DNA from 2 places in the Crassaminicella indica genome. Region 1 is predicted to be linked to the other one. Evidence: a T-box and tRNA genes for the amino acid it is inferred to sense, from the RefSeq annotation. Region 1 holds a T-box; the other holds one or more tRNA genes.
What was found. A T-box is a leader RNA that pairs with one kind of tRNA and senses whether it is charged. The one in region 1 lies ahead of serS (serine--tRNA ligase), so its partner is inferred to be a tRNA-Ser.

Region 1 (18,934 bases):
CTCCTGTTTGATATGACTCTCAAAAGGCGTAAATTCCCCACTAACGAATGGGTACATATCAGTAGTATCTTTTTAAGTGATTAAGCTACTGATTTATCATATTTAGGATAATCTCTAAGGTTAAGGCTTGCATTATAATCTCTATCAATTGCATTTCCACAATCACATTTGTATATTCTATCAGACAACTTTAAATCCTCATTAATCTGACCACATTTACTACACAATTTGCTAGAAGGGAAATATCTATCTGCAATGATTAGCTCAACATTATACCAATTACATTTATATTCAAGTTGCCTTCTGAATTCCCTTAAAGATTGTTTCTGTATAGCTTTTGATAGTTTTCTATTTTTAAGCATACCACTTACATTCAAATCTTCAATAACAATATACTTTGGCTTGGCTTTCACCAAAGATGTTGTTATATGATGAATGTAATTGTCCCTTAATCCTTTAATTTTCCTATAAAGCTTTCTTAGTTTATTTTCAGCTTTTATAATATTTTTAGTTTTGTGGTATTTGTAACGGTTTTCACCTCCTTCTATTTTTGTTTTATTCATTTCATATTTTCTTGAAATTTGTCTTTGAAGTCTTTTATATTTCTTAATTAACTTCTTCATTTTTAGTGATTTGTTAATATTCTTATACTTATCACCACTACTAATTATTGCTAAATCTTTTACACCTAAGTCGATTCCTATAGGCTCTGTTTCTTTATCTTTTATTTCAATTTCTTCTTCAATGCCAACACTAATCCACCAGTTAAGACCATCAAAAGTTATCCTTGGATTAATATATTTAATGTTTTCACCTGTCGGTATCCTATCTTTTTCACCCAACTTAATCCAATTTAATTTTTGTCTATTTTTCTTTTTACTTGTAATTAACTTTTCTAGTTTAACATGAGTATCTGTAAATTTTATCTTCTCTATATCTTGATAAAAGCTAGGTTTAGTTCTTTTTTTAGACTTAAACTTTGGAAATTTACTATATCCATTGAAAAATCTTTTATAAGAGTTACAAGCATCTTTAATAGCTTGTTTTGTGATATTGTTAGAATACTCATTAAGCCATTTATATTCTTCTGTTTTCTTTAGCTGTGTTAGTTCTTTCCTTAAAACGCTATCATTTAAGAATTTACCACCATTTTTATAATTTTCTTTTTGTCTACCTAAAGTCCAATTATATGCCCATCTCGATACCCCTGCACACTCAAAGAGTTTAGTTCTTTGCTTGTTGTTAGGTTTTAACATTACTTTATATGTCCTAATCATCATTTCTCAACTCTCTTATCATTTTCTTAGCTTTGTTAGCTATTTTACCTTGCAGTTTAGCACTAAATACTGTTACAATTTGTATCATATCTTCAACTAACTCTTGCTCATCAGTTTCAGGGGTATTATCTATAATTTCTATTGTAGTACCATATTTTTTACATAGATTTTCAATGAGTTCAAATCCAAATCTAACTAATCTATCTTTGTATAAAACTACTATCTTATCTACTTCTCTATTAGTTATCATGTCTATTAATTTATTTAAGCCTTTTTTATCGTAGTTTATTCCACTACCAATATCAGTTATTATCTCAAACTGATAGCCTTTTGCTATCATATACTCTTTTACATATTTAACTTGTCTTTCTAAATCATCTTTTTGCTTATTGCTACTAACTCTGCAATATCCTATAGTTATCTTGTTTTTAGGATTTATCCCTAACATAGTATTTAATTGTTCTTTACTGTACATTCTATGTCCACCATCAGTAACATAAGCAGGTTTTAATTTACCACTATTATCCCAGTTTCTCAGTGTTTGCTGAGTTTTTCCAATTAATTTAGCAAACTCGCCTATGCTATAATATTTCATATTAACCACCTCATAATTAATTATAGTATAAAACTATAAAAAATTACAAGATTTTTATAAAAATTTATAAATATCTTTTGGCTGTTAATTTACCTCCTTATTTTGTAATAATATGTAATACGAAACAATTTCTGTATTTAGCGTCTCACGAATTAATTTTTCCGTCAAGCTATATTTGATTATAAAAAAATAAGAGCACCTAATTTTAGATACTCTTTATACTTCATAACATATTCCTTTTATAACTATATTACTTTCTCTTTTTAAATCACACATAAAAGGTTCCACAATCCTACCATCCTGCTTAATAACCCTAACAATAGGTCTTAATATATATTCACTATTTATTTCTTCTACTACAGCTATGCTATTATTACTCAAATATACAATAGTTCCGATTGGATAAGGATTTACATTTTTTACAAAAGCTTTTACCATATCCATATTAAAGTGTCTTCCACCTGAACCCATAATATATTCTACTGCTTCATTAGGAGGTAATGGATCTCTATAAGGTCTTCCTGATGTAAGTGCATCATATACTTCTGCAACAGCTGCTATTTTTGACAATTTATAAATTTGTACATCCTTTAAGCCATAAGGATACCCACTGCCATCTACCTTTTCATGATGCTGTAGTGAAATGATTCGTACCTTTGTACTCATATTTGTATTTTCTCTTAAATAGTTAAAGCCTCTTGTTACATGTTCTTTTACTATTTTAAATTCATTATCATCTAATTTTCCTTGTTTGTTGAGAATCTCTTGGGGTATGAACATTTTTCCAATATCATGAACCATCACCCCCATTGTCAAATCATAAAGCTCATTTCTATTTAATCCATAACCAATACCTAAGACTAGTGCCATAATTGCTGAATTTACACTATGATTATATGTATAATTATCTGAACTTTTAATATCCACGAGATTTATCATAATATCTCTTTGGGTAAAAATATCATCAACAATTAATTTTGCCAATTGCTGAATTTGATCTAACTCCTGCTGTGACCGTTTCTCTATTTTTTTTCTTTCAAATTTATTTAATTTATCATCCTCTAGATTTACACAGGTATTAAGGGTAGCTCTAACAGTAGCAATAGCCTTTTGTCTTATTTGAGGCTTTATAATATCATCTAACTCACCTTGACTATACTCATCAATAATATAAATACAATAAAAACCATGCTCTTTTATTCTATTTAATAGACTATTCGTAAGCTTTACACCCTTTGCCAATAAAATACGACCTTTATCATCATATATAGTTTGAGCCAAAAATGTGCTCTCTTTTGCTGCATTTATTGGAACTAATCGCATATAGGCTCCCCCTCAGTTGGGTATTTCATTATTTATAATTAATTTATCAAAATATATCTAGAAAATCAAATGGCTAATTTCCCTATAAAACGACATTTATATATTTTTTAAAAAAGAGGCTCTATCTGAGCCTCTAAAAGCTTATTTTGTAATTTTTTCAATTCCTCCCATATAAGGTCTTAAAACCTCTGGAATCACTACAGAACCATCTTCTTGCTGATAATTTTCAAGTATTGCAGCAACTGTTCTACCTACAGCTAAACCTGATCCATTAAGTGTATGAACATATCCTACCTTTCCTTTAGGCTCTGGTCTGAATCTGATATTTGCACGTCTTGCTTGGAAATCTTCAAAGTTACTGCAAGAAGATATTTCTAAATAACGGTCATAGCTTGGCATCCATACCTCTATATCATAAGTACAAGCTGAACTAAATCCCAGATCTCCTGTACATAGTTTAACTACTCTATAAGGAATATTTAATCTCTTTAATACTTCTTCTGCTGATAAAAGTAACTTTTCTAATTCTGTATCTGATTCTTCAGGTTTTACAAATTTAACTAATTCTACTTTGTTAAATTGATGTTGACGAATCAGCCCTCTTGTATCTCTTCCTGCAGAACCAGCTTCTTTTCTAAAGCATGGAGTATAAGCTGTATGATAAATAGGTAGTGTTTCTCCTTCTAATATTTCATTCATGTAAAGATTTGTTATAGGTACCTCAGCTGTAGGAATCAAGAAAAAGTCCTTACTTGGAATATGGAACATATCATCTTCGAATTTTGGAAGCTGTCCTGTTCCCGTCATACTGTCTCTATTTACCATAAATGGCGGAAGAATTTCTGTAAAACCATGCTCTGTTGTATGTAAATCCAACATAAAGTTAATCACAGCTCTTTCTAATCTTGCACCAAGACCTTTATATACAGTAAATCTTGCTCCTGTAATTTTTCCTGCTCTTTCAAAATCTAATATCCCTAAATCTGTACCGATATCCCAATGGGCTTTATGTTCAAAATCAAATTTTGTAGGCTCTCCCCATTTTTTCACCTCTACATTGTCCTCATCGCTATTTCCTATAGGAACATCTTTTTGAGGAGTATTTGGAATACCTAAAAGAATATTTTTTATTTCCTCTTCAACGTTTTTTACATTCTCATCTAGTTCTTTTATCTTTAAAGATAATGTTTTCATTTCTGCAAGTACCATTGAAGCATCCTTACCTTCTCTTTTAAGCTTTGGAATTTCCTTTGATACGGTATTTTGCTTATTTTTCATTTGTTCTACTTCTTGTAGAATTTTTCTCCTTTTTTCATCTAATACAACCACCTGATTTAATCCAAAATCTCCTTTTCCTCTTCTTTCAACAAGCTCTTTTACTTCATCAAAATTCGTTCTTATCCTTTTGATATCTAACATTTTTAAACCTCCTCTTTTATTTTCAAAAATAAAAACCCCTCATCCCTGTCTAGGGACGAGAGGTTATTCTCCCGCGTTGCCACCCTTATTGGCTAAAATTAAGTCCTCTCTACTGCGATATAACGGTCGCTCCCGACAAAACCTACTACAATTTCAGCCTGCGACTTCAGGATGGATTCAATAACAAATTTCATCGGTTTTCACCAACCACCGACTCTCTAAAGAAATTTTATTATTTACTAATTCCCTTCATTGTCTTTCCTATTTTTTAGGATATTTTAACATATTACATATAGCTTTTCAATGTTTTTATGATTTTATTCATTATTTTTTATCTATTTTCACATTTATAACATTTTCTTGTATACCCAAAAAGCTTAAATATCCACTGGTAACAGCTATCGTCCTACAATACAAGATTACCAATATTTATTTCCTCTAATATAGATGATTGTATCTTTCTACGAAATATAGCATTTATTTTCGCAAAAAGAATCCCCATACTAAAAGGCTTTGTAATATAATCGTCTGCTCCAAGTTCAATTCCTCTTATTTGTTCACTTTCCTCACTTCTTGCAGATAAAATTATAATTGGAAGATTATATTTTTTTCTAATCAATCTTAGGTAGTAAATACCATCAAATTTAGGAAGATGGATATCCAAAATAATTAAGTCCGGCTCTATACGTTTCATACTCCCCACTACATCATTAAAATCTATTTCTTTCTAGTGCTATTTTTAATACTATCTATGATACCACACACAATTTAACATTATTACATAAAATATATTTAAGTCATTCATTTAATTACTCAACTTTCGCATTACAAAAACACCTAACTACTTTTTCCTAAACCTCATTCGTTTTTTATCCTCATATGGTGGAGGTTGCGTAATGATACGGCATATTTGCTTATTTATGATACGGTTCACCCTTATTAACTAAATACATTACTTTCTCTTTCGTTATTTATATTATATACATAATGTAGTATTGTTTAAATAAAAAAAAACTAATATTGTGCTTAGTATAACAACCAAGGGCAATATTAGTTATTCCAATGCTTATCTGTCGAGTAAATACCCGAGACTTCAGCATTAACTATTCAGTTTGAGATTTACTTATTGAGTAAATACCCAAGACGTAAATATCTTATGGTGTTAGTATAGTTTTATGGACACAAATTGGTTAAATATATAAAATAATAACTGAGAGGATGTGTCCATAATGAACAATAAAAAATTCAATCAAGATTTTAAAAAGACAATTGTAGATCTTTATTATTCTGATCGTTCTGTAAAAGAATTAAGCAGCGAATATGGTGTTTCAGATGTCACTATATATAAATGGATTAAAAGATTTTCTCCTATATCTACATCAGATGGAAAAACTACTACATTAAATGATGTAGCAGAATTAAAAAAACAAATTGCACGCCTTCAGGAGGAGAATACTATCTTAAAAAAGGCTATCACCATATTCGCCAAAGCATAAATGACGATCAATTATTTAAAGTTATTACAGAGCAGTCTGATAAACATTCTATACAAGCTATGTGCAAAATACTAGAAGTTTCTCGTAGCTCTTATTATAATGCACTTTGTCATACACCTTCTAATCGAGAACTTGAAAATAAAGAACTAAAAGAAACAATTTATAACATCTATACTCAATCTAAAAGAAGATATGGTGCTCCTAAAATATATCATATGCTTTTAAAAAAAGGATACACAGTTAGCATAAAAAGAGTACAGAGAATAATGCGAAAGCTTGGTATTTATGCTATTACAGTCAAAAAGTATAGACCTTATTCAACAAAACAGAAAGTCATAGAATATCCTAATCTACTTAATCGTGATTTTCAAACCACTGCACTTAATCAAAAATGGGTAACGGATATCACTTATATACATACGATAAAAGATGGATGGTGCTATCTTGCATCTGTTATGGATCTTCATTCTCGTAAAATAATAGGGTATTCATTTGATACTGCTATGACTGTAAATGTAGCCTTACAGGCTGTAAAGAATGCTTATATTTCACAAAACCCTACAGATACACTTGTATTGCATTCCGATTTAGGCTCGCAATATACAAGCATGGAATTTGGGAGGTACCTTAAATCTAAGGGGATACAGCATTCCTTTAGTCGTAAAGGGTGTCCTTATGACAATGCTACTATTGAATCATTCCATTCTGTATTAAAAAAAGAAGAAATTCATCATGTAAAATATATAGATTTTTATACCGCTAAATTAGCTATATTTGAATACATTGAAAGTTGGTACAATAGAAGTCGTATTCATGGATCATTAAAATATAAAACCCCTCAACAAGTAGAAGATGAGGCTAAAATTGTATGTTAAAAACTAACTTTTTGTTGTCCAAAATATTGACATAGATCCACATAATGAAAAATAGTTTAAATCTTTCCCTGTTGCTGTCGGTAAACCAACTGAGTTGATACCCACGTAAAAAAGCTACCTCTTTAATTGAGATAGCTTTCATCTTATCTGCTTTAAAAATTAATCCTTAAAATAGTATTTCCTATATATATCTTTATTTCCCTGTCTCTTTAACAGATTCAAATTTCATATCAAAACCATTTACATAATTCCCATTCAAAGAAATATCTATGATTTTATTTCTACCTGTTTTTTCATCTTTTCCATATATAAATTCGTATTCTCCTAAACTATTACTTTCTACGAACTTGATGGCTTGGATACGTCTTCTTTATTTTTACGGCTAATCTTTTAAATGTATTAATTTCACAATCCATCGTAATTCTTCTTTGCTTACTTTAAGAGCTTCTTCCTTTGATATAGGCCATTTAAATTTGCAACAATCAAAAGTGCCTGATGTCCAAAGCTCCAGGCACTTTTAAAATTATAGAATTTGATTATTTACTATTTGTGATTCACTTCTGCGATATAAATCTTTGAATTCATTCTGCCTGCAATATCTATTGCTTCTCCGGCATCATCCACTGATAAAATAAACCTTCTAGATACCACATCCTTACCAATATGCAGCTCCACATTTGGTCTGGATTTGATTGAATCTGTATGAATTGTGTTTATTTCGGTCCAGTCCCACATATTATGAAACTGGACTCCACAGACAGTGTACAGAATATCCACTCCTTCTTGTGAAATCACATGTTTTCTGTCAGAAAAAGTGGCAAGAATCATGATAATTCCAAATGGTAGGTAAAACCAGTTATGATTTACAGCTGCGTTATAAACAACATAAGCTCCAAAGATGATAACTGCCACCTTTACCCACAGTTTTCGTTCCGGAATGATTCCGTAATATTCCATAGTATCTCCTCTCTTATATTAGCTATATTTGTTTCTATACGTTCTTACATAATCCAGCAGTTCTTCTTTCTGCAAGAGCCTTCATCGCCTTTTTATGTGCTTCTTCAGGTGCACCAGCAGGTCCATGACCCTTTTTTAGCTTACCAAACATATTAGTTCTTGATCCATCAGCATATAAAATATTTCCACCCCAACTTGCAGTAACAATAGCATAAATAGGGTTGATAATATTCATGAAGCAAAATGGCAAGTATGACAGTGTTGGAACTCCAAGTACTGCTGAGTGGTATGCACCGCAAGATGACCAAGGGATAAGTGGTGACCATAAAGTACCACCGTCTTCAAGTGTTCTTGACAGCATGTTCCTACCAAGACCCATTTCGTCAAAGTTATTCTTATACATTGATGAAGGAATGATTAATCCTAAGTACTGGTCGCACATAGTTGTGATACAGAACATTGAAGTCGTAATGGTAACAACAACTAACTGGAATGGAGTCTTAACCTTCTTGATAAGTCCACCAAGAAGTGATTCTACTGAACCAATCTTCTGAAGTATACCACCAAAAGCAACCGCAACTATTACAAGATTGTTAGTCCAAAGCATACTATCCATACCACCTCTATTTACAAGCTTTGTAAACAGTGCGTTTTCTGATTCAGCTGCATATCCATAGTGTAACATTTCGATGCAGTCAGAGATTCCGGCACCCTGGAAAATTAAAGCAAATACACATCCTATCAAGGAAAGAAGTACAACTGAAGGAATAGCTGGCATCTTTATTACTGCTACTACTATAATCAGTAAAATAGGAATAAGAAGAATTGGACTCATATATGTATAGTGGTGAATGATTGAAGCTGATAACTCATTTGCAAGAGTAGGGTCATAGTTCTGAACCTCTGAAAGTGAGAAAAATGCATATATACATGTTGCAATAACTACACTTGGGAAAGTTGTAGTTACCATAGCTGCTACATGATCAAAAAGTCCAGTTTGTGCAGAACCAGCAGCCAGATTTGTTGAGTCTGAAAGTGGTGAGAATTTATCGCCACAACATGCGCCTGAAAGAATAGCACCTGCAATAAGTGCTGGATTTAGTCCCATTGTTGTACCTATAGCCATAAATGCAATACCAAGAGTTGCTGTGACTGTCCATGCTGATCCAAGTGCAACACCTACAACTGCACAAAGAACTGTTACAAATGGAAGGAATACATCCGGTGTAAATAGCTTCAACCCATAATAGACTACCGCCGGGATAGTTCCACATGCAGTAAATGAACCAATCAGGCATCCCACAAGAAGAATGATAATTATTGCTTCAAGGGACTGATTAACAGCTTCCAGACCTGCAGCAAGCATTTCTTTGTAGTTATAGCCGCACAGTTTTCCAATAATCATGGCAACTGCACATGCAAGAGTTACAGGAATATGAGGATCCATTCCCCAGCCAAGTGCATAATTTGTGATCATTACTATCAGAAGAAAAAGAATTGGAATAAGAGCTTCCACTTTGTTAGGCAATCTGACTATCTTGTTTTTTTCACTCATAAAAACACCTCCGAAAATATAATGATTTATCAAATTACAATTCCATCATAATATTCTCTGCGTCAAGGAAGTGTCAATAAATATGAATATTAGTCAATTTTTTTAATATTTATTTTTCATATTTCTCCCTTTCGATGAAAGCATTAATCTCTTCAGCCCAAGAATACTGAGCCATATATTCGCCATGATAAAGCTTTCTGCCCTCTACACTGTTTTCTACCCATTTAAAGTAGTCGCACTGGATACATTCTAAGTTTGACAGTCCAATCTGGCCTCTTGCACTATATATTATTTTTCCACATCCAAGCTGGTTCATCACATCCTGCAAATCTTTTTTCAGCATCCTGTAGTACGAATCATGACCATCTTCCTCCCATAGAGTTGCAATTACTTCCTTTGAAGTACATCTTGTGCCCTTTCTGTGAACAAGATATGCCAGAAGCTCCTTTGTCTTTTCAAATTTAAATTTTACAGGTTTTCCATCTATACGTATCTCAAAATTTCCAAAGCAGGTTATCTGTATCCTCCGTTCCTCTTCCCCTACTGGATTCTCCTGAGATGAATATCTAAGATTTTCAAGTGCATGACGTATCTGCTCCACATTTGCTGGCTTCATGATATAATCACTGGCATCCAATTTAAATGCCTCTCCCATATGATCCGAATAACCAGTCACAAATATGAAATTGGTCTTAGGGTACAATTTTTTAAGCTTGTTGGCAAACTCTATCCCATTTAATCCCGGCATTTGTATATCAATGAAGCACACATGAAACTGCTGCTGCTTGGCAAGCTCCAGTGACTGAACAGGATTATTTGCCATTACAATTTCTGCTTTTTCATCAACTTCACATATTAATGCTACAAGATACTCTGCTGCAATTATCTCATCGTCCAATACTAAGTATTTCACGTCGTTCACCACTCTCCAGTCTTACATTTTTTCTTTCTCCCGGAATAATAATTTTTACAGTTGTTCCAATTCCTATAAGACTTGTAATTTCCATTTTTGCTTTAACCATACTTTTTAGCCGTTCATTTACATTATGTATGCCAACATGAGGCTTTCCATCATTTAATGCCTTGTCTATTTCAAAGCCTATTCCATTATCTTCAATTATTATGATGTGATCCCTTCCCTGCTTTTCTGTAGAAATCTTTATTGTTCCTCCCTCAAGCTTTTTGCATATTCCGTGCTTGACTGCATTTTCCACAATTGGCTGCAACGTCAGTCTTGGCATATTAAAATCATCTGATTTTATATCATATTCTACCTTTACCCGATCCCCAAATCTCAGTTTTTCTATATCAAGATAAATATTTGTATACTCCAGCTCCTGAGAAAAAGGATGTGTGTCATTTTCGCCCATGCTATACATATTTTCCCTAAGATATCTGGAAAATTTTATAGTAGTTTCCTCTGCAAGCTTCGGATTTGCTCGGCAAAGTGCAGTGATAGTATTTAATGTATTGTATAAGAAGTGAGGCTGTATCTGTGAAAGCATCAATGATACTCTTTGTTCCCTCAGCTTTATTTCCTTTTCCTCATTTACCTGCTGTGATATATATACATGTATTACAAGGTAATAAAACAAAAATGCTACAGCATAAGTTTCGTTCAATATTCCCGCTCGTACCCCTATTGATTCCATAATATTTGCAGTCATCAGCCAAGCTATACAGAAGAAGACTCCAAGAGGATTTACATCTGTTTTTTTATAAAATTCCATATTCAATATAAGAAGGAATATAACCCAATATACCCAGTCCGTAACAATAAAGGTATATCCCACAAGTCCAAGTTCAAGGCTTCCATCGGATCCAAAATAAAATACATTATTTTTAAAAAATGCACCACAGTAAAAAAGGAAATTCACTATGGCGGGAACATAGATTAATTTATTTTTTGGTTTCACCATATTTATGATTGTAGCCATAACCAAAGGTTTTAGAGAGTAATAGGTTATACCTGTTATGATGAGCGGCAATCCCACCATAGCTTGCTCCTTAAGATAATTCATATAGAACTCCGCTATAGACAGAATCAAAAGCAGTGTCATATTTATAACCATTCGTTTTTTTATAAATATATCTACTGCGGATTTCATGAAAACAACAAAATATATCCCCACTACCATTGCAATAAGTATATAGTTTTCAACAAGATAATTTTGCAAATATGTCTCTTTCACGTACTTCACCTCATACTATTTAAAAACACTTTAAACTGCCTAGCCTCATTTCAAATCAAGTGAGCTTTAGCGACTTTTCGCAAAATGGATATGTCATTTTTTCACTTCCATATAAGCATACAATAACTAACACTAAGAATTTTATTTTTACTTGAGGAAATTGCATAATTAGCATTTTCAAAATAGAAATTGAAACAACATGATAGCAAAGGCTCGTTTTCGAGCTAATTTAAAATCCTATTCAAATTGTAATTTGCTAAGCAATATTTTCCTCCATAAATTCTATTATTATGTTACCTTATTAGGCAACTTTCTTAATCTGATTTTTTATATTTAATGCAATTGTTCCTGAGATTAATACTATGCAATTTAATAATGCATGCATTTTTGCTTTTTTAATACCCTTAGATCTTATGTTATCAGTATTTAGATACTCCTTAAGCCTACTATTGCATCTTTCAACAGATGTTCTGCTATTATACTGTTTCTGCCATTGTTTACTGGATCTTAATGGATATCCATTAAGTCTAGGATTTTCTTTGTAATTGAGTTTTAGTGTGTATCCATAATTTGAATTAGAACACCAAGTCATTCCATGAGGGCAATTGCATCTGCCTACAGCATGAGGGCATCTAAATTTTATATAATCACTATCTTTTCTCCAATAAACTAGTTTATATCCTGCAGAGTAGATAGGATCAAAATCTTCATCTAATCCTTCTGGTGGAGCGTAGCTTCCTCTAGGATTGTATGCAATGATTGGAATCCCTTGAAATTTATTAACTATATCGTTATAAATATAGTCATAATCATATCCAGAATCCATTGAATAATAAGTTGTATTAAAGTGGTTTTTGTAGTGATTCTTAAATTGTTTAATCAATGGTATTGCAACTGTTCCATCATGTACACTAGCTGGAGTAATTTTTATATCTAACGGTAACTCGCTTTTACAGTCACATAGAATATGCAATTTCCAGCCAAACCATCGTATGTTATTACCGTTTGTATCTCGCTTCATACCCCAGTTAGGATGTGTTCCATCATCGATAATTTTTGATTTAGGAACCGCAGCTTCATAGCAATTTAGTTTAGTTGAATCAATAGATACATTATTTCCATCAATGATATCTTGTTCTTTAGCTTTAATAACTAAATCATGAAATAAGGTCTCTAATTCGTTTGATTCAGCTAATTTTTCTAAAAATCTACTGAAAGTTGATTCTGATGGTGTTTTTCCTAAAACTTCAAAGCCACAAGAATATCTTAAAATTGGATTTTCTTTAAGTTTTAGAACCAAATCTTTTATAGTTGGGATTCTTTCAACTTGCATTGCAAGCAAAGAGTATATTAAACATACAGGATCATAGCCTTTCGGACCTTTTTCAGAACTTGATTTTCTAATGCTGCTAGCTAAAGTAGAAATATCTAATTGTGAGAAAATCATTTCTAATTTTGTTTCTTGTTGAAAACTAATAATTTCTTCAAAGGAAAATAAGGTTGTTTGTCGAATATACATTAAGTGGTTTCGCTCCCTTCGGGTATTAGGTTTGGTCACTTAGTATATTCGACACTGTGGGGTGAAACCCATTTTTGTATTCAAAAATATTTAGTAAAATCAACACTTAGAAATTATGAAATTTGCTCATTTATAATATTACTATATCATTTTTACTTAATTAATCAATATGCACATGTGGAGTCTGTATCTGATGTTACTTTCAAACTTCTTAAATAGCATTTTCATACTTCCGATTATGTTGAGCGTAATCTTTTTCTCCATCTATCTGCCACATTTACAACAACTAATTTCGAGTAGTTATTGGACTTTAACTTGTCGTGCAGTCTTATATTTTTCGTTCTGCAATATCTTCTTCACAGTTTCTGATCTCCACTTTAGACTAGAGCTGCTATCAAAAGATAAAAAATAAGACTTCCAGCAGTCGGTGATTGTTAGCGAAAGTCTGGAAAGCTCTGATTTAAGACTTTCTAGACCTATTTATCTTTGCGTGACATCAAGACAACTGTCTCCACGTGTGTCATATGTGGAAACATATTATAAAAAGACCGCCGTTACTTGTGGTACGGTTCACCCTTATTAAATAAATACATTGTTTTTAGTAACCGTCAAAGATTTTCTGCCTAGTAGTTTGTACCTTACTTTGCTAGAATAACAGATAACAAAATCTATTGTATAGGAGGAGTTACCTGTTATGAAGGAAGAATCACCAGCTATTGACTAGGAAGATATTTTGAATAGATTTTCTTTACATAAAGGAACTATTAGATCTTTTTGCAAAGAAAATAACATTAGCATCCATCAACTATATTACAGAAGAAAAAATATCAAAAAGAAAGATCATCAAGTATTTCATGCTATCAACATTAAAGAAAAAACTTCTAAAAACGTATCTACTACATCTACATCGTATCCAGCAAATAGTATTAAAATTGAGATAGGAAAAGCCAAAATATATATTCAAAATAATGACAAGGCTTCTCTATCATCCGTTTTGGAAGCGATTATGAAGACATGTTAAATATAGATAAAATAGATACAGTATACTTAGCCTGTGGGGCTACTGATCTTAGGAAAAGTATTGATGGATTAAGTATCATTGTTCAAACCCAGTTTCAGCTAGATCCTTTTGAAAAGGCATTATTTGTTTTTTGTAATAGACAGATGAATAAGCTTAAAATACTACATTTTGATGATGGATTTTGGTTATACTACCATCGCTTAGAAAGAAATAAGTTTAAATGGCCTATGTCAAAAGAAGAAGCCCTTAAAATTACAGTAGAAGAATTAAGATGGTTGCTTAAAGGATACGAAGTAAGAACTGTTTCAAAATTTAAACCAATCAAAGGGAAAAATCATTTCTAAAAGATACCACAAAATCAAATTGGAGCTTAAAAATTCAATGATTTTGTGGTATAATTACCTGAATTTTAATAAAAAATGAGGGTAAAAATATGAGTGATTTGTTCAACAAAAATCAGTTAGATAAAAAAACTAAAGAACTGATTTCAAAAATGGAAAAAGAAATTGCATCTAAGGATAAAGAAATTACTAATCTAAAAAATGAGTTATTCTACCTTAAAAATCAAATTTTAAATAAAAATAGAAAAATATTCGGCTCTTCTAGTGAGCAAACAAACTCAATGCAAATATCCATCTTTGATGAAGCTGAAAAATTCAGCAATTTAAAAATAGAAGAACCAACAATAGAAGAAATCACTTACAAGAGAAATAAGCCCTCTAAAAATATAGGTAAAAAAGATAATTTAGCGAATTTAGAAAAAGTAGTGATTGAACATAAATTAGATGAAAATGAACAAGTCTGCGAAAAATGCTCATCAGATTTAGTAGTTATAGGGAAGAAATCAAAAGAGATTCTGAAAATAATTCCAGCAAAATTATATGTAGAAGAGCATATAATCTATAGCTATGCCTGTAAATCCTGTGAAAAAAGAGATGATCAGGCAAATATTATAACAACAAAAGCTCCTAGTACCTTACTATATAAAAGTATGGCATCAAATGAGATACTTAGTCATGTGATCAATTTAAAGTATCAGTATGCGATGCCTTTATACAGGCAAGAATCATACTTTAAAATGATGGGAGCAAAGCTTTCAAGACAAACCTTATCAAATTGGATCATAAAATCGGCAAATGCACTCATACCTATTTATGACCTTATGAAAGAAGAGCTTGTAAAAAGAGACTATATTCAAGCTGATGAAACCACCCTTCGGGTAATAGATGATAAGGGAAAAGATTCAAAGAAAAAGAAATATATGTGGCTTTATAAATCTCCAAGCAAAAAAGCCCCAATAGTCCTTTATGACTATCAAAAGACAAGGTCAGGTTCTTGCCCTAAGAACTTTCTAAAAGATTTTGCTGGGGTTATTCAAACAGATGGTTATACAGGTTATAATCAGATTGAAAATGTAAAAAGGATATATTGTCTAGCTCACATAAGAAGAAAATTTCATGAAATTATAGTAAATCTAAATGAAGAAGCCCTAAAAGAATCAAGAGCATTAATAGGGTTTAATTATTGTGCCAAGCTTTATAAAATCGAAAAAAAGCTTAGAGAAGAGCATAGTGAAAAAGAAGATTACTATAATATACGTTATAAAACAAGACTTGAAAAATCTAAGCCAATAATAGAAGAATTTATGAATTATGTAGATAGAGAAATAAAAGATGCAGTGCTTAGAAGTCCACTAGGAAAAGTGCTAGAATACACAAAGAAACTTTTACCAAATTTCTTTATCTTTTTAGAAAATGGAACACTTGAAATAGATAATAATGGAGCTGAAAGATCCATAAAGCCATTTGTAATAGGTCGTAAAAACTGGCTCTTTTCAGCATCATCAAAAGGAGCAGATTCAAGTGCACTGCTTTATAGTATTATAGAAACAGCAAAGCTTAATCACCTAGCAGTAGAAAAATATCTACTATACTTAATGGATGAATTATCAAAGCTTCAAAACAAAGATAAATCATCTTTATCAAAACTTCTTCCTTGGGCCAGTGAAATCCCAAAAGAACTAAAAATTTAACTTAAAAAAGATTAATCCAGTAAGAGATAATTCTGCTACTGGATTAAATTTTATCAGGTATTAAATTTATTTTCTATGCATCTATTTTTTGACGGATACGAACAAATCACTCATGTTTTTACCCTCATTTTTTATTAAAATTCAGGTAATTATACCACAAAATCATTGAATTTTTAAGCTCCAATTTGATTTTGTGGTATCTTTTAGAAATGATTTTTCCCTTTGATTGGTTTAAATTTTGAAACAGTTCTTACTTCGTATCCTTTAAGCAACCATCTTAATTCTTCTACTGTAATTTTAAGGGCTTCTTCTTTTGACATAGGCCATTTAAACTTATTTCTTTCTAAGCGATGGTAGTATAACCAAAATCCATCATCAAAATGTAGTATTTTAAGCTTATTCATCTGTCTATTACAAAAAACAAATAATGCCTTTTCAAAAGGATCTAGCTGAAACTGGGTTTGAACAATGATACTTAATCCATCAATACTTTTCCTAAGATCAGTAGCCCCACAGGCTAAGTATACTGTATCTATTTTATCTATATTTAACATGTCTTCATAATCGCTTCCAAAACGGATGATAGAGAAGCCTTGTCATTATTTTGAATATATATTTTGGCTTTTCCTATCTCAATTTTAATACTATTTGCTGGATACGATGTAGATGTAGTAGATACGTTTTTAGAAGTTTTTTCTTTAATGTTGATAGCATGAAATACTTGATGATCTTTCTTTTTGATATTTTTTCTTCTGTAATATAGTTGATGGATGCTAATGTTATTTTCTTTGCAAAAAGATCTAATAGTTCCTTTATGTAAAGAAAATCTATTCAAAATATCTTCCCAGTCAATAGCTGGTGATTCTTCCTTCATAACAGGTAACTCCTCCTATACAATAGATTTTGTTATCTGTTATTCTAGCAAAGTAAGGTACAAACTACTAGGCAGAAAATCTTTGACGGTTACATAAATATAGCTGAAATATTAGTTTTTAACTAATGTTTCAGCTGTAAATTTTAACCCTCATATTTTTGTATTTTACCTATTATTTTAATTTTTAAGCATAAAAAAACATTTATTCTTCTATTATTAAAAAAATAAATGCTTTTCTTAATTACATCTTTTTCTTTATTTTTCATTTAATACCACATGTATTTGAGAATTGAAAATTCCAATTTTCACTGAACATAAACAATTTTGCTATTACAGATAGCGTTCTCGAAGTTCGCGATCGCGCCTTACTCATACTCCACTTATAACTCCATAGCCATCATACATCCGTACTTGCGCAACACCTAGTCCTAAGATTGGCATGTCGCTAACTCGCGTATTAGATGAAAGATTAAATGATTATGCTCTATTAATAATGCTGTACAGTTCACAGATTTTTTCATCAATTATCTTGTCAATTTTTTTCTTATTCTCGTTGAATCTCATCACACGTTCTTTTTTATTATTTGGATCTTGAAAAATATCCAAAACCGTTGAACAACCCTTTTTATTGAAAAAATCAATACTTGAACTATTTGTATAAGGAACAATTGAAGATTCCTTTTTGTTTATAACTACACCTTTTGCCTTAAACTTGCCTAATACTTTGCGTAAGTTTTCATCGAAAGTTAAGAAAACAGGTATAGAGAATTCTGCTTTATCATTATCTATAATAAACCTTTCCATCACTCTAGTAGCCTGAAAATCCCATGCTATATTACTTATTTCCTTCTTCAATTGAGGATGACTTTTACCTCTCTGTATATATTTAAATATCTGATAATGACCTTTATTTTCAAAATAATCAAATGCAATCCTACTTTCTCGTTCATAAAAAATACCAATTTCGTCATAACAATATTTTATAAAATCAGGCATTTTGTTTTTTGCAGATTTTTTACTCTTCATGCCAACAATTAACATGCCTATTATCATTACCATCAATATTTTTTTCTGGACTATCGTTGATTCTAATACTTCCTTTCCTCTATGTGAATTATAGAATCCATTTATAATCTCATCAGCAAATATATACGCTTCACTCTCACTTATTGTAAATTCTATTTTTCCTGTTGATTTATAAATATTTTTATCAATACTTTTAAACAATTCTAAATTAACAAGATTTTTATAGAACTTTCCTATATCATCTTCTCTTGTCTTCTTATCCTTGCCTTTCGCCAAATATACATTTTCATAGTTTTCTAATAAGTAGAAGTAATAATCATAGTTAATATCTTCTTTGAGCAAAATATCAATTGTATTGTAAAACCTATAATCTGTAGTCACTTTAGAAGAATCATTTAAAAAATCATTTATATATCTAGTAAAATTCGAATCAAATGATACTGAGTGATCAATAGTAAAAGTATAACTTCCTAAACCTGCATTTTTCATTTCTTCAAAAACACTTTTACTTAGAAAATAAAAATTGCTAGATTGAAAATATGGTTCAAAATATGTTGCTTCTCTATTTAATATTTTTTGTAACTTGTCATTTAAAAGAATATTGGTACCTTCATCTAAACACGTTTGAATTGAATACTCACTATAATCTCCTAAAATGCTTGTCCATCCACTATACACATCAGATGGTGTTTTTGAATAAATTAATTCATATAAAGCATACAAGATTTTTTCGCTCATACAATCCCTCCATTTAATCTCTCGTCTAACGTTTC
Region 2 (13,605 bases), 240 kb from region 1:
AAAACCATAACCATCCCCAAATGCTACTATAAGTGTATTGTTTTCTACCTTTACAAGTTTTCCTTCCATCAAAACAGCATATACTGAAATTTTTCTTTTTTTAATAGCTTTTAATATCTTCTCCCAGCCTTTTTTTAAGTTGTCAAAATTTATAGGCCTTAATTTTTCTGCCTTCACAGGCTCATCTACCACATGCTTATTATCTATATCCTCTTTTTCATTCTTCTCTTCTTTAAGAACCTTTTCTACCTTTATTGTTCCCGATTGAATAATTTCCTCTAAAGCTTCAATTCTTTCTAGTAAAGCTTCAATAGAATCATCTAGCATAGGCTGGGTCAATTTTACAACAGCAACTTCTAAAAGAATTCTAGGCTGAGTAGCATATTTTGCATCTACTGCTGTTTGAGATAATTCTCTTATGGCACGAATTATACTCTCCGTATTCAAATTTTTTCCTTGTTCTACAAGTCTTTGAATATTTTCTTTAGAAAGATTTATAATCCCTTCTAAATTCTTTGACACCTTTGTCATCATTAAATTTCTATAATGTTCAATAAGATCCTTTAAAAATTGTTGAATATCCTTTCCAGAAGAAACCAGTTCCTGTATCAATTCCATAGCAGCTTTTGCATCTTTATCTTTCATACAATCTACAAGCCTAAATAAAAAGTCTTCACGAACTGTTCCGAGAATATTTATTACATCATCATAAGTAATTTTTCCTACTCCAAAGGATACACATTGATCTAATATGCTTAAAGCATCGCGCATTGCCCCATCAGCATTCCTAGCAATTAATCTAAGGGCTTCCTCTTCTACCTCTATATTCATTTGACTACAAATATAAGCCATTCTCTTTACAACGTCAGCTTCTGTTACTCTCTTAAAATCAAATCGTTGGCATCTTGAAAGAATAGTTGCAGGAATTTTATGAGGCTCTGTAGTAGCCAATATAAATATGACATAAGAAGGGGGTTCCTCTAAGGTTTTAAGCAATGCATTGAAAGCTCCTGTTGACAGCATATGCACCTCATCAACAATGTAGACTTTATATTTTCCTTTTGTAGGTGGATAGTTTACATTCTCCCGAAGCTCTCTAATATTATCTACACCATTGTTAGAAGCTGCATCAATCTCTATAACATCCATTATACTCTCATGTTGTATCCCTATGCAGATCTCACATTCATTACAAGGATTAAAATCTTTTGGATTTAAACAATTGACAGCACGAGCAAATATTTTAGCTGTAGATGTCTTTCCTGTTCCTCTTGTCCCACAAAAAAGATAAGCATGAGCTATATTATTATTTTTTATTTGGTTTTTAAGAGTCTTTGTAATATGTTCTTGACCTACAACATCCTCAAATACTTTTGGTCTCCATTTTCTATATAATGCAACATATGCCATTTTATCCACCTACTTTTCTTTCGTATACCTTTTTCATTATATATTTTTTATTTATAAAAAATACTTTTGATAGCCAAAATAAAGTGTTTTACTTTTAGGAAAGTTTGAACGAAATGAGTTTTGAAATTGTTTATATATATTATATTCTTTTAAGATTTTTAACACAACATTGATATTTATATATTCCTTTTTTATATAAATACTATCCATCTTTGTATTTAAAAATCAATAAAAAAACATGTAGAAAAAACTACATGCAAACTTTTATATGTAAAGCTGTGCACCTATCGTTGATAGGCTGTTACAAACGTAACCTGTACAGTTAACTCAGATCAGGCACCCCCACGGCACACAGGAGTGTCTGCTTACCGTTGCTTCCTTCCGGACCTGGCGGGGTTCACAGATTCCTATTGCGCAGGACCCGATCATCATCGCCACTTATACAGGGCAGACTTTACAACAACAAACCGTCGATAGGCATTCGATCCTGCTACAGCGGATTGCAGGTTACAGGGCACCGCTACCTCCCCATCTAGCACAGCAAACTTTATAAACTTTTTTAATGGCGGAGAGAGCGGGACTCGAACCCGCGGGGCCTTTCGGCCTTACACGCTTTCCAGGCGTGCCCCTTAGCCAACTCGGACATCTCTCCATTTCTTATTTTTTTACGCTACATATAATAATATATCATATCTATTCTAAAATTACAAGTGTGTAAATTTTGTATATGTTTACAATTATAAACTATCTCTTATCAATGTGGTTACGTTAAAAAGCTCTCTCAAAAAACTTTTTGAGAAAGCTTATGAATAAATCTTTTCTATATATTCATCAAATCCATCCTCCTATATCAATAGTTGAAGAATATGGAATTTTCACCTGTCGATTTTGTAGAATTTTTATTGTAAGGAATAAAGCCATCTTTTCTTCTAGCTTTGTAAACTCTATTTCTTTAGAATTCTGATCCATATTTTTTGAAATTTGATCGTTTATTTCTTCATTGTATGTTATAATTCTACTATTTGCCAACTGACAATAGGGAAACGCATTATAAAATTCCGTACAAAATTCACTGCTTTTATTTATTTCAACTGCAAAAGGTCTACTTCCGTTAAAATCTACCTCTGTTGTACAACTAAAGGGTACATTTACAGTACACTGTCTTAAATCTCCACTAATCCAATCATCTCCTGAAGCATCTTTTACAAGATAATGAATACTTTTTCGAAGGATTCCCTTTATAAACAACATATTTGCATCTTTTGTTAATAAGCATTCCGTAGCTTTTATCTTATTTTCAATTTCTTTTATTTTATAAGCAGGTTCTGGTAGCTCTATGAATGCACTTATATTTATTTGAACAATCAGCTCAGCTAATACAACAGGAATCTGCGCAATAACACCTGTAGTAATAGCATCAATTGGTACAGAGGTATTCATACACAGGGGAGTTGTCCCTCCTGTTACTTTTAAGCAGTCGCATTGCTTGATACCTACTTTACTAAGCTCCACTTTAACTTTCTCTATTTCTTGCTTCTTTTTCGATTGAGGTATTTGTTGCTTTTTATACACATTTACTTCCCCCTCATCTATGACCTATTTATGTATTAAGGTCAGCTTGTAACCATATTTCTACTAGCTTATTCATTTTCACCCGTTTTTGTTACTTTGTAACAGCTTTCTCGAGCAATAAACAACATAAAGTAGCAAATATTAAAAGGATTACGCCCAAAAATTTTTGAACGTAATCCTTTTTATATTATATAGTTGTAGCAGATATTTTAACTTGTTGGTTTTGTAATAGCTTCAACGTAAGGTATATAACCATTTTTTCTTCAATTTTTGTAAATTCTTTTTCTTCAAAAGGAATTTCTACATCTATAGGTTTATATCTATCTAAAAACTCATCATATTCTACGATTTTACTGCTAATAAGTTCACAATAAGGTAATTCGTTATAATACTCTGTACTTACTTGGTTAAATTCAGAAAAATCGCCAGATAATAATTGATCCTTTTCTGCAAATCCTGATGCTGTTATTTGGCTAGTTTTAAAGAATTCAAATTCATCCCTTGTATTATTTACTATTGGAATAGGAGAATTACCATTAAAACTAACTTGTGTTGTACAGCTAAAAGGTACATCTACTGTACAATGTTTGATATCTCCACAGAATCCATTACGATTTGAACAATCTCTTGTAGCATATTCAATATTTTTTCGGATAAAGCCCTTAATAAATAGAGTATTGGTATCTTGTAGCAATAAACACTGAGTAACTTTTACATTCTTTTTAATTTTTTTTATTTCATAAGCAGGTTCTGGCAACTCAACAAAAGAATCTAAATTGATTTGTACAGTTAATTCTGCTAATACTACAGGAATCTTAGCTACAGCTCCCCCTACAATCGGATCAATTGGAAATGGCTTATTCGTGCATTCCAACACATTTCCTCCTGTTACGCTTGTGCAGTAAACACTATTAACAACTGCATTATTTCCCATCATTTATTCACTCTCCCATATTTTTTATTCATTCTTTGATTTTAATTCCTCATCTGTTTTTCTAGTACATGTTATGTTGTTTGTCCTTAATTTGTTACTGCTTATCCAAAAATAAAAAAAAATATTAAGCTACACTTATTTTATATTTAAAAAAGACAAACCACTGAAAAATTTCAATGGTTTGTCAGCAACCTGAAATCTATTTAGTAGATTTCTTTTTTATCATTACATTTTTTCATTTTTAAGAATCAATATCAAAAGCCAAAGTCCCATAACCGCAGCACTTAAATATCCAATAAGGCCAAAAAATGATATATCATAAATTTTAGGTCCTACATTTGCATTAATCACCAATGAGGATCCAACAACAATAGAGGAAATAATTAAAGAAAAAACAATTCTATTAGTCATTTTATTTAGCTGATAGATGCTTTCTTCTAAATTTTTATGTTCTATCTGAACTTTTAGCTTCCCTGCTAGAACACTATTCATGAGTTCTAAAGTTTTAATAGGAATTTTTAAACCGTATTTTGATAATTGATAAATATTTTCTATCTGCTCAATAATATCCTGTTTATAATTTTTCTTTAATATAATATGTTCTTTAATATATGGTACCGCCACTTCCATCATATTCATATCAGGATCAAGCTTTGCTACTACCCCTTCTATAGTCATAATTCCCTTTAAAAACAAAGCCATATTATTTGGCATAGCAAGGTTATTTTTCTTACTAACCTGAAACATTTCATCTACAAACTGAGGAAGGTCTATATTTTGAAGGCTTTCCTGAACATATCTATTATAAACTTCTTCAATATCAGAATAGAGATTTCTTATGTTCACTTTCCCTTTCTTTATTCCTATTCTTAAAACAGCATGAGTTAAACCTTCCATATCTCTTTTTGCTGCTGCATATAAAAGATCATTGAGCTTATTTCTCATTGATTTGTCTAAAACGCCCATCATACCAAAATCAATGTAAGCAATCTTCTTATTATGAATAAGTAGGTTGCCTGGATGTGGATCTGCATGAAAAAAGCCATCTTGAAATATCTGCTTTACATAATTACTCATAAGCTTTTTTGCTATAGCTTTAAGAGAATAACCTTCTTTTTTTAAATCATCAATATTATTTACCTTTATTCCTTTTATATATTCCATTGTTAATATGCTAGAAGTAGTATATTCCTTATATACCTTAGGACATGCTATATATTTTACGCCCTTATTATATTTATAAAATTTTTCAATATTTTCTGCTTCATTTAAAAAATCCAGCTCTTTTTCCATCGTTGTTCCTATTTCTTCTACTACTTCTTTAAAATCTATTACACTCTTTTGAGGAACAAGCTTCCCTATTTTAGTAAGCCTTTTTAACAATGCAATATCACTCATCATAATTTCTTTTACATTAGGACGCTGAATTTTTACTACAACCTCTTCCCCATTTTTTGTACAAGCTAAATGGACCTGTGCCATAGAAGCAGATGCAATCGGCTTTTCTTTAAAATAAGAAAACAAATTTTCTATAGATTCTCCTAACGCTTTTTCAAGTATTTTTTTTATGTCATCATATTTTTCTGGTTTTACATTATCTTGTAGTTTTTCAAACTCAACAATGTATTCATCTGGTAAAATATCTGGTCGTGTAGACAGGATTTGTCCTATTTTCACAAATGTAGGCCCTAATTCTTCAAGAGCAGCTCTTGCATTTTGAGGATTCATTATCCCTTTTTTAATGCCATGCTTCACAAAAACAGAAACTATCTCTTTAATCCTTTTTTTCTCATTAATATTACTCATAGCATATTTACCTCTTATTCTTCAGAATTATCTTACATATATTATAACCAATATTATAACCAACTTAAAAACAAGTAGCAATTCCACAACTTACCATATATTATAGAAAGTTCTCTCTAAAAATGCATTAAGACACAGGAATTAGGGAAAATTAAGAAATGAATTATTTAAAAACTCTGTGAAAGGAAGGTGACTAAGTTGTCAAATAATTTGCCAAAAGAAAAATTTGATGAACTAGAAAAATATATTGATAGTCTTCAATCAACAAAAGGTGCTTTGATTGAAATTCTCCACAAAGCACAAGATATATTTGGATATCTTCCAAGAGATGTACAGCTTTTTGTCGCAAGAAAGCTTGGCATTCCTGGAGCTGAAGTTTTTGGCGTAGTAAGCTTTTATTCATATTTCACAACAGAACCTCAAGGAAAACATACCATCAGTGTATGCATGGGCACTGCCTGTTTTGTAAAAGGTTCAGATAAAATCATTAAAAAATTGCAAAACGATCTTAATATCAATTCAGGTGAAACTACTGATGATGGGCTTTTTACCTTAAGGGAAGTTCGATGTATTGGTGCCTGTGGCCTTGCTCCTGTTGTAATGGTTGATGAGAAGGTATACGGTCGAGTAAAAGAAGAAGATGTAGAAAAAATCATTCATGCTTACCGTGATAGGAGGGTAAACAGTGCAAATTAAATCTATAGAAGAATTAAAAAAAATCAGAGAAAAATCTATGAAAAAAGTAATGCTAAGAGAACATGGACAAGAAGATGCAGATCAAATAGAAGTATTGGTAGGTATGGCAACCTGCGGCATTGCATCTGGTGCTAGAGAAACACTTAATGCAATTGTAGATGAAGTATCAAAGGAAGGTCTTGAAAATGTAAAGGTTATTCAAGTGGGTTGTATTGGTCATTGTCACAGCGAACCTATTGTTCAAGTAAATATGCCCGGTCAAAAACCTATTCTATATGGAAAAGTAAATAGTCAAAAGGGTCGCGAAATAGTTCAAAAGCATATTAAGGGTGGAAACCCTTTAAAGGAATTTATAATCGATGCTACCTTTGACAGAGCATAAAAATGCATAAGGAGGGAAAACATGAATCAGTTTAGGATGAATGTAATGGTCTGTGGCGGTACAGGCTGTATGGCCAGCGACAGCGATAAAGTAATCCAAAATTTTGAAAAGCTTATCAAAGAATATGAATACGATAAAGAAGTTCAAATCGTCAAAACTGGTTGTTTTGGATTTTGCGAGCAAGGTCCTATTGTAAAAATAGAACCAGATAATGTTTTTTATGTACGAGTTCATCCAGAAGATGTAGAGGAAATTGTAAAAGAACATATTATCAAAGGTAGAAAAGTAGATAGACTTTTATACCAAGAACCTATAAAGCACGAAAAAATTGAACAACATAAGAAAATGCCATTTTACAAAAAACAGCTTCGTATTGCTTTAAGAAACTGTGGATTAATCAATCCAGAAGACATTTATGAATACATTGCCTTTGGAGGCTACGAAGCTCTTGGGAAAGTCATTACTTCTATGACTCCTATGGAGGTTATCGAAACAGTGAAAAAATCAGGACTTCGTGGTCGGGGAGGAGGAGGCTTTCCTACAGGACTCAAATGGGAATATACAAGAAAATTTGATAGTAATACCAAATACATTATCTGCAATGCAGATGAAGGAGACCCAGGTGCCTTTATGGATAGGAGTATTTTAGAAGGTGATCCTCACAGCGTGATTGAAGCTATGGCAATTGGTGGGTATGCTATTGGTGCCGAAGAAGGAATTGTTTATATTCGTGCAGAATACCCCCTTGCTATTGAACGTCTTAGCATTGCTATTCGTCAAGCACGTGAGCTTGGTCTTTTGGGTAAAAACATCTTTGGATCAGATTTTCACTTTAATATTCGCTTAAAGTATGGTGCAGGTGCTTTTGTATGCGGTGAAGAAACTGCCCTTATTAACTCGGTTGAAGGAAAACGTGGAGAACCGAGGAACAAGCCCCCATATCCTGCAGAAAAAGGTTATTGGGACAGACCAACCTGTGTAAACAATGTAGAAACATTTGCAAATATACCACCTATTATTTTAAAGGGTTCTGATTGGTTTTCATCTATCGGAACCGAAAATAGCAAAGGAACAAAAGTTTTTGCTCTTGCTGGTAAAGTAAATAATGTTGGTCTTGTAGAAGTTCCTATGGGTACAACTTTACGTGAAATTATATACGATGTAGGTGGCGGTATAGTAGGTAATCATAAATTTAAAGCAGTTCAAACAGGTGGTCCATCTGGTGGTGTAATTACAGAAAAGGATCTTGATACACCTATTGATTATGAACACCTTATGGAGATTGGATCTATGATGGGGTCTGGTGGTATGATCGTCATGGATGAAACCAACTGCATGGTAAACATAGCAAAGTTTTATCTAGAATTTATAATGGAAGAATCATGTGGAAGATGTACTCCATGTCGTATTGGAACTAAACGTCTTCATGAATTCCTTTCAAAGATTACAAAAGGAAAAGCTACTATGGAGGATTTAGATGCATTAAAGCAATTGTCATATATGATCAAAGACGGTTCTCTTTGCGGACTCGGTCAAACTGCACCAAATCCTGTTTTAAGTACACTTGAATATTTTTGGGATGAATATTTAGCTCATGTTAAGGATAAACACTGCCCTACTGGAGAGTGCAAAGTTCTTGCAAAATACAGCATCAGCAAAGAAAAATGTGTAGGATGTACTGCTTGTGCAAAAGTATGTCCAGTAGACTGCATTAGTGGAAAAGTAAAAGAAACACATGTTATCGATCAAAGCAGATGTATAAAATGCGGCGCATGCTTCGATGCATGTAATTTCAATGCCGTAATCAAACCATAGTGAGGTGAGAATATGTCCGAGAAGCTAGTAAAAATAACAATCAATGGTCAAGAAATGCAAGTACCTGAAACAATTACTATATTAGAAGCTGCAAATCGTGCTAACATAAGAATTCCAACTCTATGTCATCTTGATCTGCATGATTTGAAGCTTGTAAATAAAACAGCCTCCTGCCGCGTATGTACAGTAGAATTAAAGGGCCGTAATTCTTTAGTACCTGCATGTGTTACACAAGTAGATGAGGGAATGATAATCAGAACTGATTCTCATAGAGCCATTAACGCACGTAGAATTGCTGTAGAATTACTTTTATCAAATCATCCAAATGAATGCTTTACCTGTCCAAAAAACTTAGAATGTGAACTTCAAGCATTGGCAAAGGAGCTTGGAGTAAGAGAAATTAAATGGCATGGAGAAAAAATGCATTATGATAAAGATTTATCTAGCGATGCTATTGTAAAAGATCCCAATAAATGTATCATGTGTCGTCGCTGTGAAACTATGTGCAATGAAATTCAAACCTGTGGAATCCTTTCCGCAATGGGTCGTGGATTTAAAGCTATTGTAGGTCCTGCTTTTAATATTCCTATGAAGGATTCCTCTTGTACTTACTGCGGTCAATGTGTAGCTGTATGCCCTACAGCAGCACTAACAGAAGTTAACCATACAGATAAAGTATGGGAAGCTTTGAGTGATCCTGACAAGCATGTTGTAGTACAAGTAGCTCCTGCTATTCGCGTTGCCATAGGAGAGCTCTTTGGCATGGAGCCAGGAACCATAGTTACAGGAAAGCTCGCAACAGCTCTAAAGAATATGGGCTTTGACGCTGTTTTTGATACAGATTTTGCAGCTGATTTAACAATCATGGAGGAAGCATCCGAGCTTATTCATCGTATTGAACACGGCGGAAAGCTTCCTATTCTTACTAGCTGTTGTCCTGCATGGGTAAAATTCATTGAACATCAATTCCCAGAGCTTTTAGATGTTCCTTCCACCTGCAAATCTCCTCATATCATGCTTGGTGTTATTGCAAAAACATACTATGCTGAAAAAATAGGTATAGATCCAGATAAAATTGTAGTAGTTTCAGTCATGCCATGTATTGCAAAAAAAGCAGAAGCCGCTAGACCAGAGCTTACAAAGGACTATCACAACAATGTAGATATCGTTGTAACAACTCGTGAATTTGCTGCAATGCTCAAGGAAGCAGGCATTGATTTTAAAAACCTTCCAGATAGTGATTTTGATAATCCTTTAGGGGAAAGTACAGGTGCTTCAGTAATTTTTGGTACAACAGGTGGTGTAATTGAAGCCGCTGTTCGCACAGCCTATGAATGGATGACAGGAGAAGAGCTAAAAGATGTTGAGCTTCATCAGCTAAGAGGAATGGAAGGCATTCGTGAAGGAACAGTTAAAATCAAAGAAATGGATATAAAAATTGGTATTGCCCACGGTCTCGGTAATGCTAGAAAACTCCTTGAAGATATAAGAGATGGAAAGAGTCATTACCATGCCATAGAAATCATGGCATGTCCCGGAGGATGTATAGGTGGCGGCGGACAACCTTATCATCACGGCAACGAAGAAATTGTAAGAAAACGCCAACAGGCTATCTATAATGAAGACAGAAATAAAGCTTTAAGAAAATCTCATGAAAATCCAGAAATATTAAAGCTATACAAGGAATATCTCGGAGAACCTTATGGAGAAAAAGCTCATGATCTTCTGCATACCCATTATGAAGCAAGAGAACGCATATAACAAAAAGCTTTAATATTCTCAGATTATGATGATTACTAAAAAGAACCACCTTTGTTTTAATGGAAGTACACCAATACACCCAAAACAAAGAAGGTTCTTTTTATGTCTTTACTTAATAATAAGACAATTTTTAATAAAATTGCACAGGTAATTGATGGTTTATCTTCAACTAAGTGGAACTAAAAGCCTAAGAGAACTAATTGATAATACATATCTAAGTGTCTATCTTTTGCATTATTTAAAAATCATACAAAAAAGTATTTCTGCAGCATATTCAAACCCTACTATTGAAATTATTAATCCAAAAATTTCACAATATATTATATGTATATTTTCTTCTTTTTTATCGTTTCTTTTATGTTTAAAAGATTTCATTACAATGTCAGGATTAACAAAAAATAAAAATCCACCCATTCCGATACTTGACCATCTTAATATTGTACAAGCTCGCTCTTGGATTGAATGAAATTCAAAATTCATACTTAAGTGTCCAAATAACATTGTAACGAAAAACAATAAAACAAAAATAATTCTAATTAATAAAATTTTATACTTTTCATTCATGGTAAATCTCCTGTTAACCATTAGTTTAGGTCAATTATACCACATATTAACAAATTATAGATATTGATTTTATAACTAAAAAACCCTTAAAAAGGTATGGTTAAAAATAACAACTGTACCTTTTGTATATTCCTCATCAATTCTTCTTGCTTCTTCATCAATTGTTTTTGGTTATTTTCAACAAATAACAAGCTTTTATCTTTTTTTAATTCTTTAAAAAACTCTTCTAAAGTAATATTCCTTTTAAAAATATATTCTGCTACTTCTCTGCCTACATACCTTATATGCCAGGGTTCATAACTATACCCTGTAATAGCTTCTTTCCCTTTAGGATATCTTACAATAAAACCGTATTTATAACTGTTTTCTTTAATCCACTGACCTTCTTTTGTATTTTCAAAGGCTTCAACTAATTGAAATCTTACGCTTTTACTTGTAATATCCATAGCTAAACCTGTTTGGTGTTCGCTTTGCCCTGGATAAGCACTAATTTTAGCAGCTGCTTTTTTTCCTATGGTCCTAACCTTATAGTTAAAAATAGCCTTTTGCCTTCTGTAAGACCTATATCCAGATAATCCATAAAGCTCTATTCCTTCCTTTTTCGCAGCTTTAAATAATTCCTCTAAAGCTAAAGCTGCTTCCCTTCTCATTTTCTTTTTAGGGTGCTTCCCTTTAAATGGAAAAGGCACCTTTGAAAATACCAAATCCTTTGGTACATAATTTGATGGTAAATTTCTATTTTTATTTACCAAAACAAGTAGATCATCAACATTTTTGATCATTTTTATATTATTTTTTAAATAAGTCGTTCCCTCTAAGGAATATTTAGCAAAAGCTTCTTGTTCTTCTAGTTCTTGTGCAATAGTTAAACCACTCATCATGATAAATACTACAGCAACAAGCACTAGAATATTAAATGCTTTATTTATTGCTATCATTAACATGCCTCCCGCTAGTCAAAATGCATGAATATTATAAAAAACCTAGTTTCCTTTTAAAAGAAAACCAGGTTTTAAGATTATTTTATATCTCCATGAATTTCAGTATCTGTTTTCTCAATGATTTTATTATCCTCATCAACAAAAACTACCCTCGGCTTAAAGCTTCTTGCCTCCTGCTCATCTATCCAGCAATAAGCAATAATAATAACTGTATCCCCTGGCTGTACAAGTCTCGCCGCCGCACCATTTAAGCAAATCACTCCACTGTTAGGTTCTCCTTCTATTACATAGGTTTCTAGCCTTGCACCATTACAATTGTTAACAATCTGAACTCTCTCTCCCGGCAAAATCCCTGCTGCATCCATTAAAGTCTTATCAATAGTAATACTTCCTACATAATTCAAATTTGCTTCTGTTACTGTAGCTCTGTGTATTTTTCCTTTAAACATATTGAGCATCATTTGTTATTCCTCCTCGTCTGTTCAAAATACCATTCCTAAGACTGAGGCTTACTATCAGTCCCTGTCCAAAGGATCAGTGCAAAATTTTTTGATGCATAGTATTTTTTCTAAAACATTAAGGTTTGACTCTTTTGATATCAACCAAATTCATTTTAACATACTATATTTATAAATACAAATTGCTTTTTATAGGTAAACAACATCAACATAAAAAAAAGAAATATATAAAGATAAGTGAATGACTTCGATAACTTTTGTAAAAAAACTTACTGAAATTTCATAAAAAATACGTTAAGAACCTTCATTGTTTGAACGAAGTGAGTTTTGAAGGTTTAGTATTTTTTCATGGAATGAAGTTTTGTTTTTTCAAAAGTTATCTGGAATGAACTATCTTTTATATTTCATTTTGAAGTTGGATCCCTATAACTATTGTTCTGACAGGATAAAGCTTTATAATCTAGTAAATTATTGAAAACTTTAAAGTTATTACGTCCACAAATCTTTGCTTGATACATAGCAATATCTGCATTCTCCATTAAGGTTTCCATATCTACACCATGCTGAGGAAATATTGCAATACCCATACTGCATGTAACATACATTTCTTCTCCTTTTATAGTAAAAGCTTGTGTAAATACATTAACCATTCTATTGGCTATTGCAATAATCTCATCAGTTAATTCAATATCTTCTAATATAATCATGAATTCATCTCCACCAAGCCTAACTACTATATCATTTTTTCTAACACTTCTTTGCAGTCTAATCGCAACCTTCTTTAAAAGTTCATCTCCAGCAGCATGACCTAACGTATCATTTGCAACTTTAAATTTATCTAAATCTATAAACAAGACACCAAGCATACTTTTTTTCTTTAGAGCTTTATGAATAGCCAATTTCAGTCTCTCTTCTCCATATCTTCTATTTGGAAGCTCTGTAAGAAGATCATGGTAAGCTAAATACTTCATTTTTTCTTCATATTTCTTATGAGCACTTACATCAATTATACGAACTAATATATATGCATTTTCTAATACGTGAAATCGTTTTATATGTAAATCAATCCAAATATTGTTAAGCTTCTCATTCATTATTGCCAACTCTTTATTTCTATTTTTAAAATATTGTTTGAAATGATTGTACGGTATTTTCTTTTGAATATTACTAAGGATCAATTCATCAATCCCTCTTCCAATTAATCTATCTTCTTTATGAAACAACTGTATTGCCTTAAGATTGCATTCTATTACCTTTAATGTATCC

Region 2: it encodes a tRNA-Ser, which carries the amino acid that the T-box ahead of serS (serine--tRNA ligase) is inferred to sense. The anticodon was not compared.

What each region holds. Positions count from the first base shown of each region.
Region 1 is NZ_CP078093.1:892,320-911,253, forward strand. Features, by position in the region: gene KVH43_RS04270 (RNA-guided endonuclease InsQ/TnpB family protein) at 81-1,277, opposite strand; gene KVH43_RS04275 (IS607 family transposase) at 1,270-1,872, opposite strand; gene KVH43_RS04280 (HD-GYP domain-containing protein) at 2,089-3,195, opposite strand; gene serS (serine--tRNA ligase) at 3,337-4,614, opposite strand; T-box leader at 4,663-4,876, opposite strand; gene KVH43_RS04290 (response regulator) at 5,021-5,317, opposite strand; one part of gene KVH43_RS04295 (IS3 family transposase) at 5,844-6,084, shown strand; one part of gene KVH43_RS04295 (IS3 family transposase) at 6,084-6,985, shown strand; gene KVH43_RS04300 (hypothetical protein) at 7,529-7,942, opposite strand; gene nhaC (Na+/H+ antiporter NhaC) at 7,977-9,497, opposite strand; gene KVH43_RS04310 (response regulator) at 9,607-10,410, opposite strand; gene KVH43_RS04315 (sensor histidine kinase) at 10,385-11,689, opposite strand; gene KVH43_RS04320 (transposase) at 11,991-13,208, opposite strand; gene tnpA (IS66 family insertion sequence element accessory protein TnpA) at 13,942-14,229, shown strand; gene tnpB (IS66 family insertion sequence element accessory protein TnpB) at 14,223-14,573, shown strand; gene tnpC (IS66 family transposase) at 14,663-16,261, shown strand; gene tnpB (IS66 family insertion sequence element accessory protein TnpB) at 16,465-16,815, opposite strand; gene tnpA (IS66 family insertion sequence element accessory protein TnpA) at 16,809-17,135, opposite strand; gene KVH43_RS04350 (hypothetical protein) at 17,613-18,899, opposite strand.
Region 2 is NZ_CP078093.1:1,132,462-1,146,066, reverse strand. Features, by position in the region: gene dnaX (DNA polymerase III subunit gamma/tau) at 1-1,410, opposite strand, end outside; RNA gene ffs (signal recognition particle sRNA large type) at 1,687-1,951, opposite strand; tRNA gene KVH43_RS05400 (tRNA-Ser) at 1,974-2,062, opposite strand; gene KVH43_RS05395 (hypothetical protein) at 2,242-2,982, opposite strand; gene KVH43_RS05390 (CsxC family protein) at 3,170-3,919, opposite strand; gene KVH43_RS05385 (ABC1 kinase family protein) at 4,142-5,722, opposite strand; gene nuoE (NADH-quinone oxidoreductase subunit NuoE) at 5,921-6,418, shown strand; gene KVH43_RS05375 ((2Fe-2S) ferredoxin domain-containing protein) at 6,408-6,800, shown strand; gene KVH43_RS05370 (NADH-quinone oxidoreductase subunit NuoF) at 6,822-8,615, shown strand; gene KVH43_RS05365 (NADH-dependent [FeFe] hydrogenase, group A6) at 8,628-10,376, shown strand; gene KVH43_RS05360 (hypothetical protein) at 10,611-10,940, opposite strand; gene KVH43_RS05355 (M15 family metallopeptidase) at 11,027-11,878, opposite strand; gene panD (aspartate 1-decarboxylase) at 11,959-12,342, opposite strand; gene KVH43_RS05345 (GGDEF domain-containing protein) at 12,744-13,605, opposite strand, start outside.